DNA from 2 places in the Sphingomonas sp. GW822-FHT03G08 genome. Region 2 is predicted to be linked to the other one. Evidence: riboswitches for the same ligand, from Rfam matches in the RefSeq annotation. Region 2 holds a riboswitch; the other holds the start of a gene.
What was found. Region 2 has a riboswitch for cobalamin ahead of metE (5-methyltetrahydropteroyltriglutamate--homocysteine S-methyltransferase). Riboswitches for the same ligand answer to the same signal wherever they lie in the genome.

Region 1 (7,569 bases), 1.4 Mb from region 2:
TTGCACCGGCCGGCATGGCGGACCTCGCCCGTGCGACGATCCCGGTGGAGATCGGCGACAGCCCGGTGCGGATCGTACCTGGCATCGCCTGCAACCGCGACTTCGACGCCGCGCCGGACATCCTGCGCGGCGAGGAAACCGAACTGCTCGGCCTGATGGAGCTGGCTCCCGGCGACGGCGTCGCGGCGCTGCCCGGCACCCATACCAAATGGGTGCGACGCGAGAATGGACGCATCGGCGAGTTCCTCACCGCCATGTCCGGCGAGATCTTCGACCGGCTGACCGCGCAGGGGCTGCTCGCCTCGATCGTCGAAGGCGAGGCGGCGGACGGACCGGCATTCCGCGAGGGAGTCGCACGCGGCCGTGCCGGCGGGCTTGGGCTGTCGAGCCTCCTCTTCGGCGCCCGCGCCCGCGTGATCCGCGGCGCGCTCAGCCGTGCCGACGCCGCATCCTATATCCGCGGACTGCTGATCGGTTCGGAGATCGCCGATGCGATGGCGGCCTTCCCCGATATGGGCGGTGCCGTGGTGCCGCTGATCGGTAACGGGCCGCTTTCCCGCCTCTACGCCGCCGCGCTCGGCTCGGTCGGCATCGAGAGCGAACTCGTCGAATCGCGCCGCGCCTGTCTTCTCGGCTTCCGCGCGATCCACCGGGCTAGCATCGGATGAGCGACGGCGCGGCCGCCCGGCTCGATGCGGCGCTGGCCGAACTGCCGATCGTCGCGATCCTGCGCGGCCTGCGCGTGGAGGAAGCGGTGGCGGTGGTCGGCGCGCTCTACGATGCCGGAATCCGTGTCGCCGAAGTCCCGCTCAATTCGCCCGACCCGTTCGACACGATCGCGCTGCTCTGCCGCCAGTTCGGCGACCGGATGGCGATCGGGGCGGGGACCGTCACCGATCCGGAGCAGGTACGAAAGCTGGCCGCATGCGGCGCGGCGATCTGTGTCTCGCCCAATGTCGATGCCGCGGTTATCGGGGAGGCACTAAATCTCGGCCTGGTTCCGCTGCCCGGTTGCGCAACGCCGAGCGAAGCGTTCGCCGCACTCGCCGCCGGCGCGCGCCACCTTAAGTTCTTCCCTGCCGCCGGGCGCGAAGGTGACATCGCCGCGCTGCGCACGGTGCTGCCTAAGCATGTGGTGGTGCTGGCGGTCGGCGGCGTCGGCCCGGCCAATATCCCGACATTGCGGGAGGCCGGCTGCAGCGGCTTCGGCATCGGATCGGATCTCTACAAGCCGGGCCGCTCCGCCGAGGAGGTCGGCGGCCGCGCCCGTGCGCTGGTCCGCGCCATCCGGCACGCCCCGCGCGCGCTGCTGCTCGCCAACCCGCAGGCGATCATCGGCGAGTCCCCGGTAGTGCAGGGCGATACCGTCACCTGGACCGATCCGGTGCGCCGCCGAATCTATCGCTTAACCGAAGGCCAGGCGACCGAACAACCGACCGACCAACCCGTCTTCGGCCTCGCCCCGCTGCCCGAGGACCGCATCGCCGGCACGCTCGAGAGCGCCTTCTGCACCCTCGCCGGTACTACCGGACCCGTTGCGGAGATCGGCGCCGGATGCCGCTTCAACGACCTGGCCGTCGATCCCAAAGGCGGCCTGTGGGGCGGGACGATGCACAAGGCGATCCTGGCGGGCCGCGGCGCAATCTTCCACGCGCCAAGCCCCGAAGCCGCGCCGCGCCGCGTGGCGGAAGGCCTGGGCGTTCCCAATGGCATGGCCTTCTCCGAAGACGGCAAGACGCTGTTCGTCATCGACACGCTCTCGCGCACCTTGATCGCCTATCCTGCCGATATCGAAGCCGGGATGCTCGGTGAGCCGGTGATCGTCAGCGACTTCATGAACGTGCCCGGCAAGCCCGACGGCATGACCCGCGCGGCCAATGGCCGTTTCTTCGTCGCGATGTGGGGCGGCGGCTGTATCGCCGAGCTGGCGCCCGACGGCGCCATGCTGCGCAGCATCCCGGTGCCGGCACCCAATCTCAGCAGCGCCGCGCTGGCTGGCGACACGCTCTACGCAACAAGCTCGCGCATGCGGCTTTCGCCTGCCCAGCTCGAGGCTTTCCCCGCCAGCGGCGGGCTTTTCGCGATTGACCTGACGGGCGGCTGATCCGCCCGACACACCCGGTCCAAGGAGACGCGTACCGAGTAACCAAAACTAAAATCAGGAGAGAATGCCATGCGCTTGCGCTTGATTGCCAGCACAGCGTTGCTGTGCCCGCTTGCCCTTTTGACGCCCGCCACCGCCCAGGCCCAGGTGGTCGTGGACACGGTACCGGCCGAGACCGATTCCTCCAATGCCGCCGCCTGGTGGCGGCCGATGGTGGTGAAGGGCAACACCACCTATGTCGCGTTCAACGCGCCGGGCGATACCGCCGGCACGCACAAGATCAAGATCGGTGTGAAGACCGGCACCGGCGCCTGGACGATCGACTATCTCAAGGACGAGAACGGCAATGTCTGGAGCCATGCCGACGATGTCGGGCATGACCAGCCGACGATCGCGGTGGACGGAGACGGCTATATCCATGTCTGGACCGATCATCATGTCGACGACTGGCGCTATTTCCGCTCGAGCGCACCCAATGATCCCACCGGAATGCTGCGCCGCATCAGCGACATGCCGGGCACTGTCGGCGCAACCTATCCAATCGCCGAGGATGCGCCCAATGGCGACATCTTCCTGATCATCCGCAACCATTACAACAATGCCGGCCAGGGCGAGCTCTATCGCTGGGACAATGCCGCGAACAGCTGGTCGAAGATCGGCATCTTCGCGCGCGAGAACACCAACTACGTCTATCCCGACGACCTGAAGATCGACGATGCGGGCAACGTCCATATCGCCTTCGAATGGGCCTATGGCACGCCGCGCTCGCTGCGCCACTACGGCTCCTACCTGAAGTACGATGTCGCCGCCGGCGTATTCCGCACCGCGAACGGCGTCGCGCTCAGTGCCCCGGCCACGCGCACCACCGCCAATGTCCTGTTCCAGGGGCTGGGCACCGGCGAGGTGTGGAACAACTCGAACGACGGCGTCGGCATCCAGGCGGCAGGACTCACCGTCGATCAATATGCCCGGCCGAGCATCGCCTATCGCTATCGCACCGCCGGCGGCACCAACGCGTACAACTTCGACGTCTACCGCGTGCGCTGGAACGGCGCCTGGGTCGATCGGGTGAAGATCTACACGGCGAACAACGACGTGCCCGCCGCCGTGGAGACCACGCACAACGGCACCCGGGCGCGGGTCTATTTCACCGTGCTGGGCAGTGGCCTGATGGCGGCGGAAAGCCCGACCTGGGCAGTACACCAGGTCGCGCCGGCCCAGAGCGCGGTGACCCGCATCTCGGGCATCCTCAAGTCGACGACCGAGGACGTGATCTACGCCGCGGCACCGACCGAGATCGACGCCAATCGCGGGCGGCTCCACGTCATCAGCATCGGCAACACCCTGCCCTGACCGAACGAACGCTCCGGCGGCGGGTCCCGCCGCCGGAGCGCTTCCGCATGGAGATCGCCCTTGATCCGCAAACACTTGCTCTGGCTGCTGCCGCTGGCGGGCATAGCCGGCCTGATGCTGTTCCTCGCACGCACCGCCGATGCGCCGGCAAAGAGCGGCACCGTGATCGTTTCGCCGACGCCCGACGCCGCGCCGAGCCCGGCGCCCATCCTCACTCCGCTGCCCGTCGCCACCGAGACGCCGAAGCCGAAGACGGTCCTCATTCCCGAGGCTCCAGCGAAGACGGCGGACGGCACGATCGTCACCCGCTGCACCGATCCGGAGTGCTGAGCGGCTTGGCGCGGCGTTCCATTTGCCCTATGCGCCGCGCCGTGGAGGGCACACGCCCTCCACGACAAGATCGCGCCGGTGCCCCGAAAGGGGCTTAAACGGGAATGCGGTGCGGACGGGCCTTCCGTCCAATTCCGCGGCTGTCCCTGCAACTGTAAGCGGCGAGCGCGATGCACTGGCTCCCCAATCGAGGGAGCAGCCACTGGACCATCGGTCCGGGAAGGCCGTGCATCACGCCCTGACCCGCGAGCCAGGAGACCTGCCGGCGCAACGGTCGCTCTTGCTTTGGTCCAGGGGATGGCCAGGGCACGGTATCTCTCCGTCTGAGCGACGAACCAAGCGGCAGGGGCCGCTTCGGTACGTGCGCGACGGCGAACAAGCGCCCGCCTCGCGTCTCGCACCGGCCGTTCGCGGCAGGCCCCCGCCCTCGTTGCACGGGCGCCGGGGGGACTACCCATGTTGAAGACCAGTTTCGTCTCGCTGCTCGCGATCGCCGCCGCCACGCCGGCCTTCGCCCAAGACGCGGTCCCGGCCAGCGACCCGCAGGATACGATTGTCGTCACCGCCTCGCGCTCGGGCGAAGGCACCGAACTCAAGGACCTGCCCGCCTCCGCCACGGTGATCACCGCGCAGCAGCTCGACCAGCGCCAGACCCGCATCGTCTCCGACGTGCTGCGCGACGTGCCCGGCGTCTCGGTCAGCCGGATCGGCGCGATCGGCGGCCAGACCCAGATCCGCATCCGCGGCTCGGAGAGCAACCACGTCCTCGTCCTGATCGACGGGATCGAGGCGGCCGATCCCTATTATGGCGAATATGACCTGGGCACGCTGATCGCCGATCCGGCGGCGCGCGTCGAAGTGCTGCGCGGCCAGCAGAGCTCGCTCTACGGATCGGACGCGATCGGCGGCGTAATCAACTACATCACGCTCTCGGGTCGCGAGGCGCCGGGCTACAGCGCGCGCATCGAAGGCGGCTCGTTCGGCACGATCAGCACCGCGGCCCGCGCCGCCGGCGCCTCGGGCGACTTCGACTATGCCGTGTCGGGCAGCTGGTACCACACCAAGGGCTATCCCACCGCGCGCGGCGGCAGCCGCGACATCGGCTCGGACAATGTCGGCGCGACCACCAAGCTGAACTGGACCCCGGCAGAGAATTTCAAGCTGAGCGGCGTGCTGCGCTACAGCTATACCGATGCCGAGACCAACGATGCCGATGCCAATCCGGCGAGCCCGAGCTTCGGCTACACGATCGACAGCCCCGGCACCTATTTCACCAACGAAGCGCTTTACGGCCTGCTCAGCGCCGAGCTGACCGCGCTCGACGGGCGCTGGACCAACACGCTCTCCGGCCAGTTCTCGGACACCACGCGCAAGGGCTACAACGCCTTCGGCTTCAACTATGGCGACAAGGGCCAGCGCTACAAGGGATCCTTCGTGTCGAGCTTCCGCTTCGGCACCGACGCGATCAGCCACCGGCTGACCGGTGCGGTCGATTGGGAGCGCGAGCAGTTCCAGAACATCGCGCCGTCCACCGGCTCGCCCTATGACGCGTTCCGCGGCCGCCGCGACACCGACAATCTGGGCCTGGTCGGCCAGTATGAGCTGACCGCGGGCGGCTTCACCGGCGGTGCCTCGATACGCTACGACGACAATAACCGCTTCGCCGACACCACCACCTGGCGCGTTCAGGCCGGCTATCGCCTGCCGACCGACACGCGCGTCCACGCCGCTTACGGCACCGGCGTGAAGAACCCCGGCTATTACGAGCTCTACGGCTATTCGAGCGGCACCTATATCGGCAATCCGGACCTGAAGCCGGAGAAGTCCGAGGGCTGGGAAGTCGGCGTCGACCAGAGCTTCTGGGACGGCAAGGCCGTGATCGGCGCGACCTGGTTCGATTCTAAGCTGACCGACGAGATCTACACCAGCTATCCGGCGCCCAACTACACCGCGACGCCGGCCAACCGCGCCACCGATTCCAAGCAGCACGGCGTGGAAGTCACCGCCAGCCTGCGCCCGATCCGGCAAGTGCAGATCGAGGCGGTCTATACGCATCTTGATGCTACCGAGGACGGTGTCACCGAAGTCCGCCGCCCCGGCGACATTGCCAGCTTCAACGCCACGCTCTTCAGCAAGGACGAGCGCTTCTCGACCACGCTGACCGTGCGCTACAATGGCCGGATCGACGACGTCGCCTATACCGACCCGAGCTATGTGCCGGTGCGCGTGTCGCTCAAGCCCTTCACGCTGGTCAATCTCAACGCGCAGTACAAGCTGACCGATCGCTTTTCGGTATTCGGCCGCGTCGAGAACCTGTTCGACGTGAACTATGAGGAAGTGTTCAGCTTCGCGACCCCGGGTGCTGCCGTCTATGGCGGCGTCCGCGTGGCGTTCTGAAGCATCAGGGGGAAGCGGCCGTGAAGCAGCGCACCGACGAAGAGCATAATGCCAAGATGAAGAAGCTTCAGGTCGCCCAGGCCAAGAAGCTTGCCACCAAGACGGTCGAGAAGGGCCTGATCATCGTCCATACCGGGCCGGGCAAGGGCAAGACCTCCGCCGCGCTCGGCATGGCCGTGCGTGCGATCGGGCACGGCATGAAGGTTGGCATGGTGCAGTTCGTGAAGGGCGCGATGGCCACCGGCGAGAAGGCGGTGTTCGACCGCTTCCCCGACCTGATCGAATTCAAGCCGATGGGCGAGGGCTTCACCTGGGACACGCAGGACCGCAGCCGCGACATCGCGGTGGCGCGCGAGGCGTGGGAAGAAGTGAAGCGGATGATCGCCGATCCCGAATACGCGATGGTGATCGCCGACGAGCTCAACATCGTGCTGCGCTACGATTATCTGCCGACCGAGGAAGTGCTCGAGGCGCTCGCCGCGAAGCCTGCAATGAAGCATGTCATCATCACCGGTCGCAACGCCCCCCAGGCGCTGATCGACGCCGCCGATCTCGTCACCGAGATGGCGCAGGTGAAGCACCCCTTCCGTGAACAGAACGTCAAGGCACAGGCGGGGATCGAGTTCTGATGGCTCCGGCCAAGCTCCTGGCCCTGCCGCTGCTCGCCCTGGGCGGCGCGGCGCTCTGGGCGAGCGCCCCCGCATCCGCGCCGCCCTCGACCAAGCCCGAGCGGATCGTCTCGCTCAACCTGTGTGCCGATCAGCTCGTTCTCGCGCTCGCCGATCGCAACCAGATCGCCGGACTCACCCGCAACGCCACCGACACCGAGATGTCGGGCGAGGCCATGAAGGCGCGCGGTCTGCCGGTGCTCAAGAACTCGGCCGAGCAAATCCTTGCGATCGATCCCGACCTGGTCGTCGGCATGCCGGCGAAGCGCAGCGCGGCGATGCGCGCGCTCAAGGGCCACAAGTACAACATGCTCGATCTCGAGACCGCCAATACGGTCGATGAGATCTATGCCTCGATCCGCCAGACAGCAGTGGCGGTCGGCCATCCCGAGCGCGGTGAAGCACTGGTCGCGAGGATGCAGGCGGCGCTGGCCAGGATCGGCAAGCCCGGCGGCGGCAAGGTCGCGGCCTATTACCAGCGCCGCGGCTTCATGACCGGCACCGGCACGCTGATCGACGACCTGATGCAGCGCATGGGACTGGTGAACCTGGCAGCGAAGCTCGACAAGCCGCCGCTCTCGCAGCTCAGCCTCGAGGAGATGGTCGCGGCCGGCCCCGATTACCTCATCGTCGAGAGCGCCACCGACAAGATCGCCGACCAGGGCACCGAGATGCTCCACCATCCGGCGATCGCCAACATCCCCCGTATCTCCATCC
Region 2 (7,569 bases):
GTCGACATAGCGGTGATAGTTGGTGAACAGGATGTATTGCTGGAAATGCTCGACCGGGGTGCCGGTATAGTGGCGCAGGCGGGCGAGCGAGAAATCGGTGCGCAGCCCGTCGAACAGCGCGAGCGGCCGAGTCGAGTCCGAGGACATCCACAGCCCGTCGGCGATCTCGTCGCCGATATGCGCCAGCTCGGTCGCCGGGAAGTGACGGCCCAGCTCGGTGACCGAGATCTGGTCCATCGCCGCGATGTGGCCGGGATCGAGCACATAGGGGAAGGGGATCTCCTGCCGCCCGGTGACGGCATGGACCTCGACGTCATAGTCCTCGATCAGGAAGGTCAGCTGCTCGATCAGGTAGCGGCTGAACATCGCCGGGCGGGTGACCGAGATGCGATACTCGCCTTCCTCGACCAGCCGGCCGAACGAGCGGCGCGGGGTGGGGCGGTTGCGGTCGGTGCCGCCGCGATAGGTGACGCGCAGCTCGGGATAGGCGAAGCTGCCGTCGGTCCGGTCTTCCGGGCTCGGCGGCGTGCCTTCGCTGATATAGCGGTTCAGGGCGGCTTTGAGGCGATCGACCGAGGCGTTGTAGAGGCGCTCGAGATCGGCGACGATGTCGGATGCTTGAGTCATCTTGCAGGGCTAAGCGCCAAAAATGACTCTGGCAAGACCATGGGCCGAGGCAAGCCCCGGCCCAGGCTGGCCCTCCCCATAGGGGAGGAATTTTTTCCGGCTTATTTCTTGGCCGGCTTGGCCGCGGGTTCCTTGTCGCCGCCCAGCTGGGTGGCGGCATAGGCGGCACCGCCCACTGCGGCAGCGACTCCGGCGGCGATGCCGGCCGCGGCGATCGGATGCTCCTTCACCGCATTGACGGTCGCATCGACTGCGTCGCCGATCGCTTCCTGCGCCTGGGCGAGGAAGCTCTTCGCCTCGTCCCTGGCTTCGGCGACGGTCTCGGGAAGTGCGTTGGCGGTTTCGGTATCGGCCATGTCGGTCCCTTTCTGAAAAGCTCGCCAGATCAACTCCGGCGAGCCTTCCAAGGTTCCGTTACGCTGCCGTGTTCAGCTCACAGCTTGCCGAGAAGATACTCGGCTCACAGCTTGCCGAGAAGATACTCGGCCGAGCTCACTTCGAACTGGCCCGGCGCCTCGACGTTGAGCTGCTCGACCACGCCGTCATTGACCAGCATCGAGAAACGCTGTCCGCGCGTGCCCATGCCGAACTTCGAGCCGTCCATGGTCAGGCCCAGCGCCTTGGGGAAATCGCCATTGCCGTCGGCGAGCATCGTCACCTTGCCCTCGACGCCGCTGGCCTTGCCCCAGGCGCCCATCACGAAGGCGTCGTTGACCGCGGTGCAGGCGATCTCGTCCACGCCCTTCGCCTTGATCTCGTCGGCCTTTTCGACAAAGCCCGGCAGGTGCTTGGCCGAGCAGGTGGGGGTGAAGGCACCCGGTACCGAGAAGATCGCCACCTTGCGGCCGGCGAAATAGTCGTCCGAGGAAATCTGGTCGGGGCCAGCCTCGGTCACCTTGACGAAGGTTACGCTGGGAATGCGGTCGCCAACCTGGATGGTCATTCTTCTCTCCTGGAAATGAGTCGTGCCGCTCCATCGGCTTGTGGCGGGTGATTTTCAAGCGTGCGGAGCCGAAGTGGTGCGGCTACGTTGATCGGGCATGGACTCGACACCTTTCCTCACCGGCCAGTTCCTCCTCGCCATGCCGGGCATCGGCGATCCGCGCTTCGAACGCGCGGTGATCGCGATGTGCGCGCACGACGATGAGGGGGCGCTCGGCATCGGCATCGGCGACACGATCGAGGGGCTGACCCTCCATGACCTGCTCAAGCAGTTCGAGATCGAGCCGGGCGACGCGCCCGACACGCCGGTGCATTTCGGCGGCCCGGTCGAGCCGCGTCGCGGCTTCGTCCTCCATTCGCCCGACTGGGGCGGACAGGACACGATCGATGTCGACGGCCGCTGGGCGCTGTCGGGCACGATCGACGTGCTGCGGGCGATCGCCGAGGGCACCGGCCCCGCCAAATATCTGGTCGCGCTCGGCTATGCCGGCTGGAGCGAGGGGCAGCTCGACAGCGAGATGGCGCGCCATGGCTGGTTCAACACCGCCGGCACGCCCGACCTGATCTATGACATCGACGCCGAGGACCGCTGGGCAGTCGCCTTTGCCGGCGCCGGCATCGATCCCCGCCTGCTCTCGAACAGCGCGGGGACCGCCTGACGCCCTAGTGCGTCGGGTCCGCCGGCGTCTCGTCGTCGCCGCGGACATAGACCTTGCCTTCCAGCACCTTGATCCGCACCACCGTGTCCTGGTGCGGGGTCGAGCAGAAGCTGCCGGTGGTGTTGACGTCCATCTTCTCGTGCGTGTCGCGCTGGCGCAGCACGAAGCGTACCGGCAGCGCGCAGGTCTTCGGCCCGCCATTCTTGAAGCGCAGCGTCGCCTTCAGCGGCTCCAGCGCATTGCCCATCTGGTTGTCGCTCCAGCGCGGCGAGCGGCCCGGGCTGGCGGAATCGACATAGAAGCCGACCACGTCGTAATTCGCGGTCTCGTTGATGATGACCATGCAGCCGAGCTTCCAGCAGTTGACCTTCACCTGCTCGGGATAGTTGCGCATCATCGCTGCCCAGGCCCGCGCGTCGCCGCCGGGGTCGCCGACATCGCGGATGATGCCGGCGCTGTCCTGCGCAAGGGCAGGCAGGCTGGGGGCGAGCGAAAGGAGCAACGCAGACGCAAGGAACCTGAGCATGGGTGAACTCGCAATGTGGATTGTGACGCGAGCCACGATTTGCCCGGTCCCGCGGCTTTCGTCACCGCCCAAAAATTGGGGTACCACCATTTCCGGCGGAGTTACCGCCCGACCGTACCACAGCCGGGCGGTACCAATTGTCAGGCCGGCTCGGCCACGCGGACGCGCAGCGCCCGTGCCGCGGCGACCATCGCGTCGATCGCCGGCTTCACTTCCTCCCATTTGCGGGTCTTGAGCCCGCAATCGGGGTTCACCCACAATTGCTCGGGCGCGAGGTGCGCCTGGGCGAGCTTCATCAGTTCGACCATCTCGTCCTGTGTCGGCACGCGCGGCGCGTGGATGTCGTACACGCCCGGCCCGATCGCGCTCGGGTAGCGATAGGCGGCGAAGCCCTCGAGCAGCTCCATCTGCGAGCGCGCGGTCTCGATCGAGATCACATCGGTATCCATCGCGCCGATCGCCGGCAGGATGTCGTTGAACTCCGAATAGCACATGTGGGTGTGGATCTGCGTCGCGTCAGCCACGCCCGCCGCGGTCAGGCGGAAGGCATCGACCGCCCAGTCGAGATAGGCATCCCAGTCGCGCCGGCGCAGCGGCATGCCCTCGCGCAGCGCCGCTTCGTCGATCTGGATCGCCTTGCAGCCAGCCGCTTCCAGGTCGAGCACTTCGTCGCGGATCGCCAGCGCGATCTGCTGGCACGATGCCGAACGCGGCTGGTCGTCGCGCACGAAGCTCCAGTTGAGGATCGTCACCGGGCCGGTGAGCATGCCCTTCATCGGCTTGTCGGTGAGCGACTGCGCATAGCGCCACCACTCCACCGTCATCGGCTCAGGCCGCGAGACATCGCCATAGAGGATCGGCGGCCGCACGCAGCGCGAGCCATAGGACTGGACCCAGCCATTTACCGTGAAGGCGAAGCCGGCGAGCTGCTCGCCGAAATACTGGACCATATCGTTCCGCTCGAACTCGCCGTGGACCAGCATGTCGAGCCCGGCTTCCTCCTGCCAGCGGATCGTCCGCTCGGTCTCCTCGCGCAGGAACTGTTCGTATGCGGCGCTGTCGAGATTGCCGCGATTATGCTCGGCCCGGGCGTGGCGCACTTCGGCGGTCTGCGGGAAGGAGCCGATCGTGGTGGTCGGGAAGGGCGGCAGGTCGAGGACCTCCGCCTGCACCACGGTGCGCTCGGCATAGGGCGAGGTCCGCTCGCGCATCGCCGCGCTAACCGCCGCCATCCGCGCCGCGACCTTCGGATCGTGGATGCGCGGCGAGACCTTGCGCGCCGCAGCCGCCGCACCCGATGCGGTGAGCTTCGCGGCCACCCATTCGCGCCCGCCATTGAGCGCGTCCTTGAGCGTCGCCAGCTCGTCGATCTTCTGCACGGCAAAGGCGAGCCACTGCTTCACTTCGTCGTCGAGCTTCGGCTCCAGCGCCAGGTCCACCGGCACATGGAGCAGCGAGCAGGACGGCGCGATCACCAGGTCGCGCGTCGCTGCGATCGGCTCGATCCGGTCGAGCAGCCTCTCCAGGTCGGCCCGCCAGATGTTGCGTCCGTCGATCACGCCGAGCGACAGCAGCAGTCCCTTGGGCGCAGCGACCAGTATCTTGTCGAGCTGGTCCGGCGCGCGGACGAGATCGAGGTGCAGCCCGGCCACCGGCAGGTTGACCGCCAGCGTGAGGTTGTCCTCCAGCGCCCCGAAATAGGTGGCGAGCATGATCTTGAGGCCGAGGCGCGGAAGCTTGGCATAGGCGCGGGTGATCGCGGCGCGCTGGCGCTCGCTCAGGTCGGTGACGAGGATCGGCTCGTCGATCTGCACCCATTCGGCCCCGGCATGCTGCAGCTGGGTCAGCACCGCCGAATAGAGACCCAGCACTTCGTCGAGGAAATCGAAGGGATCGATATCGCGGCCCTTGGCCAGGCTCAGCCAGGTGACCGGCCCGAGTAGCACCGGCCGCGTCTCGTAGCCGAGCGCCCTGGCCTCGCGATATTCGTCGACGATTTTGGCGGAGGAGAGGGCGAGCTTCTGCCCGGCGACCAGCTCGGGCACCATGTAATGATAATTGGTGTCGAACCATTTGGTCATTTCCTGCGCGGTGTGGCCATGGCCATGCGCGCAGCCGCCAGTCTCCCCGGTCGTGCCGCGCGCCATCGCGAAATAGGTGCCGAGGTCGGCGGTGCCGGCGGCGACGCCGTAGCGCTCCGGGATCGCGCCCAGCATCAGACTGGTGTCGAGCACATGGTCGTAGAAGGAGAAGTCGTTCGACGGCAGCCAGTCGACTCCGATCGCGGCCTGGCGGGCCCAGGCGGCGGCGCGCAGCCCCGCGGCGGAATCTAGCAGTTCGGCTTCGGTGGACTTGCCGCTCCAGAACTTCTCCAGAGCGAATTTCAGCTCGCGTCGCGGACCGATCCGCGGAAAGCCGAGCGTGGCAACAGTGACGGTCATGGTCTTCATACCCCGATGAAGGGCGGGGGAGACCGGCATGGACACGCACACGCACCGCGAACGAATAGCCCGGCCGCGGCAAGCAGGCGGCCAGACCGGGCACCCCGCCGGTGGACGTTATCGCGTCAAAGGCAGGTCTCCTGGCTCACGGGTCAGCGCGGACGATCCGTCTTCCCAGGGTTGCCCCCAGTGACATGCTGGACCGCCGCTCGCCGCTTACAGTTGCGGGGGCAGCGCCGGAATCGCACCGGCTTCCCGTCTTAGCTTCCGCGCGGATTTGGCCCGGCGGAAGAACCTCGACCGCTTAAGCATCCGCCTGCCGGGGTGGTTCGTCAAGGGTGATATAAAGAATTCTTTATATGATGGTTTCGGGAGAGCCTCTATTCCGTCATGCTGAACTTGTTTCAGCATCCACCTCTACCCCAGCGATACCGCTCGAGGCGCGTTGGACCCTGAAACAAGTTCAGGGTGACGGAGGATTGGAAGCGGAAATCACCGCTTCCCAGCCAGTTCCCGCCCAAGCCGGTCCACCCGCAGCCACCGCCCGCCGGTGTACCAGTGATGCTCGCCGTCCCCGGTCAGCGTGCATCCGATGCAAACTTCGGCGACACCCTTCTCGAACGGCATCGCCCCGTCGTATCGCCGCGCGATCACCAGGTGCAGCGCGCGGTCGATATAGCCGATCTTGCCGTTCCATTCGGAACGTGCACGCCCGTCGACGAAGGGATCGGCGCCATTGTCCATCGCCATCACCGGCGCGCTGCGGCCGTCGCGGGCGACATAATGGAAGCTCTTGCCGACATGGACGGTAGCCAGTCCATCCCGGTCATGGTCGAGCTTCATCCGATGCGCCGGCGCCAGCCGGATCGTGCCGTCGGCGTCCTGCGCCGCGCAGTCCGGGAAGGTGTCGAGCTCGCCGCCGCGCGGGGCGTAGAAGCAGGGGAGGGGGTAGCGCTGCTGAGCCGGTTCGGCGGGTGTCGCGAGCGTCACGAGCGGAAGAAACAGCCAGTGCATGGGGCGAGGCTATCATGGCGCTGTGCCTCGCACAAAGACCGGCTCGCCGTGACATATAAAGATATCTTTATATCGGGATTGCGCGGCCAGGGCGAAGCCTGTAGGGCGCCCGCATCCGCCGCCGGTGATTCCCGGCGCGTAACCGATTCACATCTGGAGACAGCTCGTGGCTACCGTGCTCGACAAGGACTATGTCATCAAGGACCTTTCGCTTGCCGCCTTTGGCCGCAAGGAAATCGAGATCGCCGAGACCGAAATGCCGGGCCTGATGGCGCTCCGCGCCGAGTTCGGTGCTTCGAAGCCTCTCAAGGGCGCGCGCATCACCGGTTCGCTGCACATGACGATTCAGACCGCCGTGCTGATCGAGACCCTCAAGGAACTCGGCGCCGAGCTGCGCTGGGCGACCTGCAACATCTACTCGACCCAGGACCATGCCGCGGCCGCCATCGCCGAGGCCGGCATCCCCGTCTTCGCCGTCAAGGGCGAGACGCTCGAAGAATATTGGGATTACGTCATCCGCATCTTCGACTGGGGCCAGGACCAGACCTGCAACATGATCCTCGACGACGGTGGCGACGCCACCATGTTCGCGCTGTGGGGCGCGCGCGTCGAGGCGGGTGAGGAACTGTTCACCCCGTCGAACGAAGAGGAAGAGATCTTCGTCGCCACGCTGAAGCGCTTCCTTGCCGAGCGTCCGGGCTACCTCACCAAGACCGTCGCCACGATCAAGGGCGTCTCGGAAGAGACCACCACCGGCGTGCACCGCCTGTACGAGCTGTCGAAGAAGGGCAAGCTCCCGTTCCCGGCGATCAACGTCAACGACAGCGTCACCAAGTCGAAGTTCGACAACCTCTATGGCTGCAAGGAATCGCTGGTCGACGCGATCCGTCGCGCCACCGACGTGATGCTCGCCGGCAAGGTCGCCTGCGTCGCCGGCTTCGGTGACGTCGGCAAGGGTTCGGCCGCGTCGCTCCGCAACGGCGGTGCCCGCGTTCTGGTCACCGAGATCGACCCGATCTGCGCGCTGCAGGCGGCGATGGAGGGCTATGAAGTCGTGACGATGGAAGAGGCCGCCACCCGCGCCGACATCTTCGTCACCGCCACCGGCAACGAAGCCGTGCTCACCGTCGACCACATGCGCGCGATGAAGAACATGGCGATCGTCTCGAACATCGGCCACTTCGACAGCGAGATCGAGATCGCCGGCCTGGCGAACTTCAAGTGGACCGAGATCAAGCCGCAGGTCGACGAAGTCGAGTTCCCGGATGGCAAGAAGATCATCGTGCTGTCGAAGGGCCGTCTGGTGAACCTCGGCAACGCGACCGGCCACCCGTCGTTCGTGATGTCGTCGTCCTTCACC

Region 1: linked by a shared signal. The riboswitch ahead of AC1RJ5_RS11310 (TonB-dependent receptor plug domain-containing protein) and the one ahead of metE (5-methyltetrahydropteroyltriglutamate--homocysteine S-methyltransferase) in region 2 are both predicted to bind cobalamin.

The regions. Positions count from the first base shown of each region.
Region 1 covers NZ_JBXAMZ010000001.1:2,448,700-2,456,268, forward strand. Annotated here, with positions in the region: gene AC1RJ5_RS11290 (2-dehydro-3-deoxygalactonokinase) at 1-668, shown strand, start outside; gene AC1RJ5_RS11295 (2-dehydro-3-deoxy-6-phosphogalactonate aldolase) at 665-2,104, shown strand; gene AC1RJ5_RS11300 (BNR-4 repeat-containing protein) at 2,174-3,457, shown strand; gene AC1RJ5_RS11305 (hypothetical protein) at 3,518-3,787, shown strand; cobalamin riboswitch at 3,847-4,068, shown strand; gene AC1RJ5_RS11310 (TonB-dependent receptor plug domain-containing protein) at 4,244-6,184, shown strand; gene cobO (cob(I)yrinic acid a,c-diamide adenosyltransferase) at 6,205-6,813, shown strand; gene AC1RJ5_RS11320 (ABC transporter substrate-binding protein) at 6,813-7,569, shown strand, end outside.
Region 2 covers NZ_JBXAMZ010000001.1:1,012,668-1,020,236, reverse strand. Annotated here, with positions in the region: gene AC1RJ5_RS04415 (AMP nucleosidase) at 1-627, opposite strand, end outside; gene AC1RJ5_RS04410 (hypothetical protein) at 729-983, opposite strand; gene AC1RJ5_RS04405 (peroxiredoxin) at 1,088-1,570, opposite strand; gene AC1RJ5_RS04400 (YqgE/AlgH family protein) at 1,668-2,228, shown strand; gene AC1RJ5_RS04395 (hypothetical protein) at 2,233-2,754, opposite strand; gene metE (5-methyltetrahydropteroyltriglutamate--homocysteine S-methyltransferase) at 2,895-5,195, opposite strand; cobalamin riboswitch at 5,309-5,509, opposite strand; gene AC1RJ5_RS04385 (WG repeat-containing protein) at 5,688-6,209, opposite strand; gene ahcY (adenosylhomocysteinase) at 6,376-7,569, shown strand, end outside.